Regions from separate parts of the Priestia sp. AB genome, predicted to be linked through region 2. Evidence: riboswitches for the same ligand, from Rfam matches in the RefSeq annotation. Region 2 holds a riboswitch; the other holds the start of a gene.
What was found. A riboswitch is a leader RNA that binds a small molecule or an ion and turns the genes downstream of it on or off. The one in region 2 is predicted to bind glycine.
Positions count from the first base shown of each region.

Region 1: another riboswitch for glycine. It lies ahead of gcvT (glycine cleavage system aminomethyltransferase GcvT); the one in region 2 lies ahead of POF52_RS22855 (amino acid permease).

Region 1 covers NZ_JAQMYN010000001.1:403,995-406,200, forward strand. Annotated here, with positions in the region: gene POF52_RS02075 (DEAD/DEAH box helicase) at 1-332, opposite strand, end outside; glycine riboswitch at 513-605, shown strand; gene gcvT (glycine cleavage system aminomethyltransferase GcvT) at 818-1,918, shown strand; gene gcvPA (aminomethyl-transferring glycine dehydrogenase subunit GcvPA) at 1,939-2,206, shown strand, end outside.
Region 2 covers NZ_JAQMYN010000009.1:25,570-27,775, forward strand. Annotated here, with positions in the region: gene POF52_RS22855 (amino acid permease) at 1-888, opposite strand, end outside; glycine riboswitch at 1,047-1,127, opposite strand; gene POF52_RS22860 (BBE domain-containing protein) at 1,327-2,091, opposite strand.

The DNA.
Region 1 (2,206 bases), on a different contig from region 2:
ATGAGAACTTTTTTAACAAGTCCGCGAATCATATATTCCTTTAAAATTAACCCTGCTTCAATCGTTTTGCCCAGTCCTACTTCATCTGCTAAAATGGCTTTTCCATTCATTGTTTCAACTACTTGTTTGGCTACTTCGAGCTGATGAGGAAGCGGCGTTAAATCGGCTAGATGTTTTGGGCTTTGTAGTCCTTCAAATTCTGAGATAAGCGTTTGGTCTTCTATTTCATAGGCAAGTTTATACAAATCCCATGCAGACCAGGGGCCGTCTTGCTCCAATTTAGTTGAGAAGGCTGCTTCCCATGTTTCATCGATGTTTAATTTCACTTTCATGATAAAAATGCTCCTTTGTAAAAAAATTTTATTGAACAAATGATAAGAATCAGGTAGGATAAAAATATATTTAGAAAATTTGAAAAAGAAAATAGATTAGCACTTTACAAATGATTGTGTGAATAAAGATAGATACATCTTTCAGTAGTATGCCCAACTTTACCAACTTTATAGAAGCGAATGACGACACGGGGAGAGACTACTTGAATGTAGCGCCGAAGGAGCAAGCAATAAAATTGTGAATCTCTCAGGCAAAAAGACTCTTGTTTGACGCAGCTCTGGAGAGTGTCTATGCGTTTATAGACCACCCACGAGGCAAACCTATTCGTTTATAGGTAAACTTTCAGGTGAAAAGGACAGAGACTTCCTACTAAATACAGTAGGGGGTTTTCTGTCCTTTTTTGTTTGGATACATAGTGATCCCCACACTATTTGAAAACTCCCTGTTATGAAAAGTTTCACGTGAAAAAGAGGAGGACATAAAAATGACAACAGAATTAAACAGAACGCCGCTTTATGATACCTATCAAAAATATGGTGCCAAAACAATTGATTTTGGAGGATGGGCTCTTCCCGTTCAATTTTCTTCTATTAAAGAAGAGCATGAAGCTGTACGTACAAAGGCAGGCCTTTTTGATGTCTCTCATATGGGAGAAATTCTTGTAACAGGAGCTGATAGCTTAGCCTTTCTTCAGCACACGATGACAAATGACGTTTCTGCCCTCGTAGATGGAAAAGCGCAGTATACGGCTATGTGTTATGAAGACGGAGGCACGGTAGATGATTTGCTGATTTATAAAAAAGCAGATCAAGAGTATTTGCTAGTCGTAAACGCTGCTAATATTCAAAAAGACTATGAGTGGCTGGTGTCTCACAAACAAGGAGATGTAACGCTCGTTAATCAATCTGATGAAACTGCGCAGCTAGCTTTACAAGGTCCTGTAGCAGAAAAAGTTTTACAAACGTTAACGAACGAAAATTTATCTTTATTAAAGCCGTTTACATTTGCTGATGATGTAGAAGTAGCGAATGTAAAAGCTCTCGTTTCACGTACTGGGTACACCGGAGAAGATGGCTTTGAAATTTATTGTTCTTCAGCTGACGCCTCTAACTTGTGGACGGCTATTTTAGAAGCTGGCAGTGATGAAGGTGTGTTGCCTTGCGGATTAGGCGCTCGCGATACGCTTCGTTTTGAAGCTACTTTGGCTTTATATGGTCAAGAGCTTTCAAAAGATATTACGCCCATTGAAGCTCGAATTGGATTTGCAGTAAAAACGAACAAAGACAGCTTTATTGGAAAAGAAGTGTTAAAAGAACAGCGTGAAAGCGGAGCACCTCGTAAGCTGGTAGGAATTGAAATGATTGATAAAGGTATACCAAGACACGGTTACGAAGTATTTGCAGATGAAGAACAAATTGGATTTGTGACAACAGGTACACAGTCACCGACATTAAAGAAAAACATCGGTCTAGCACTATTGTCAGCAGAGTATACAGAGCTTGGTCAAGAAGTGGAAGTGCAGGTTCGAAAAAAACGTTTAAAAGCAAAAGTGGTTTCAACACCTTTTTATAAACGTTCAAAGTAAGCTTTGGGGAGGAATTTAACATGTTACATCGCTATTTACCAATGACAGAACAAGATCAGCAGCAAATGTTAGCAGCAATTGGGGTTTCATCTGTTGATGATTTATTTTCAGATATTCCGCAGCGCGTTCGTTTTCAAGGAGAATACAATATTAAAAAAGCGGCTTCAGAGCCTCAGCTGTTAAAAGAATTAAATAGTATGGCTGCTAAAAATGCTCATTTAAAAGACTATGCTTCTTTTTTAGGAGCAGGAGTTTACGATCATTACATGCCGGTTATTGTTGATCATG
Region 2 (2,206 bases):
ACAGGCAGAAGCGGCTGAAGTTAGTACAACAAAATTAATAATTCCAGCAGCAAGCGGAATTCCGACTAAACTAAAGGTTTTAACAAATGGGCTTTCTGCTGCATTTAATTCCATCCACGGATTAATAAACAACAGAACGATAAGCGCTCCAACATAGAAAAATAAGATTCGCAGAGGAATTTTATTAATGGCCGATGGAATATTTTTTTGGGGGTTTGATGTTTCTGCTGCCGATACCCCTACCAATTCAACCCCAACGTATGCGAATATAACCATTTGGAATGAAAGTAAGAAACCTGAAACCCCATTTGGAAACAGCCCTCCATGATTCCAAAGGTTTTGAACAGTAACGGATCCCGCGTCTGTTTTAAATCCCATTACCAGCAAAATAACGCCAATAATAATTAATGCAAGAATCGTAATAACCTTTATTAAAGCAAACCAAAACTCTAATTCTCCAAATAATTTTACGGTTAATAAGTTAAGACCTAATAAAATGATTACACAAATAAGTGCGGGAATCCACTGAGGAATATTGAACCAATATTTCACATATACGCCAACTGCAATGACATCAGCCATAGCTGTCATAATCCAGCAAAACCAGTAGGTCCATCCCGTTACAAATGACGCCCATGGTCCAAGATACTCTTCAGCAATATCAGTTAACGATTGATAACCTGCTTTAGACAGCAGTAGTTCTCCTAGCGCTCTCATCACAAAGAAAAGCGCAATACCAACAATTAAATAAGCAAAGATGATAGAGGGACCTGCAAGCTGTATTGCTTTACCAGAACCTAAAAACAAGCCCGTACCGATGGTTCCCCCAATCGCAATTAGCTGAACATGACGATTGGATAAATCCCTCTTTAATTCTCGTTGTTCCAACTCTAACTCCTCCTAACAATAAAACCTTTGATGCGATCGTGCGGACTACAAATAAAGTCCAATAAAAAAAGAGATTGGATGCGCTCCAATCTCATGGTCATAAGAATAACAAATATTAAGGTACATGCTACCAATTAGTAACATGCCAAATAAATATCCGGTACTCTTCTGTCCTTTTGCCTGAGATTGTGAACCCTTCGGCGTCGCGAAACTATCGCGATCTCTCCAGAAGCTGCTCCTGCTATAGTGTGATCCATAGCAATCATAGCTTTCTACGTATTCAATTTTTCAATCAATAGAATGACTGTCGAATAGTTGTTTATTCTAATACCAGTTGGATGCTTTGTCAACAGGAAAGATTACTTTCATTTATTTACCTTCTTCGAAAGAAGGTAATTGAACAGTTTCAATCGTCAACTTAGCATCCTTTTCCTCACGCTACCTGAGTCCTTGCGGGAACCTGAACACATTAAACGGATCATACTTTTTGTTGACTCTTTCTAATCTCTCTGCATTGTCTCCAAAATACTCACGCTCGTAGTTTCTAAGGTTGCTGATAGGAAAATTCACATAGGAACCTACCGTAATACTTTTAATATATTGAAATCGCTTATAAAGCCACTCTCTGTTGACTCTTGCAAATACATCTTCTGTCCATACAGACTGAACCCCTATAATATATCTGGCGCCCCTATAGAAAAAAGCCGTTTCTCTTTTACCAACACTGCGGATTTCTCCTCCTAGTGCATAAAAAGAAATCGCCGCATAAACAGAACCTTCTGCTGGACGCTGGATAAGATCTGTAAGATTTTCAAGCTCACCACGTGAATAGCTTCTGTGCACAAATCGTCCCGTTGACTTAAATTTTTCAGACGGAGGATAGGTTGCTTCTATTTTTTTTACAGCTTCAAGAAAAGATAATGATTCCAGCTCTACTCGAAACCCTTCTACTTTTGGAAAAGGCTGCAAAATCTTCCGGGCTCTTTCTGGGGAGCCGTAAAAGAAACCGTTCGCAAATATGCCTAACCCTTCTCCTTCAGCATTATAAAAGCTTGCAACTAGCGTCATACGTTTGTCCAGTTCAGGCAGCCAGTTTTGCCATATATTCATCACTTGCGCCTGCTTCTCTTTTGTAGTACCTACATAAAAGAATCGAACGAGCGTCACAGAGCTGTTCGTTGGCTTTGGAAGCTGAAACTTCATGCTCACCACAACGCCAAAGTTACCGCCACCGGATAGTTTATCTTAAAGGCATTAACCCTCTTATGTAATTTCTCTTTAGCGATGTAACACTTTCCAAGACTAGACTTTATGGGAA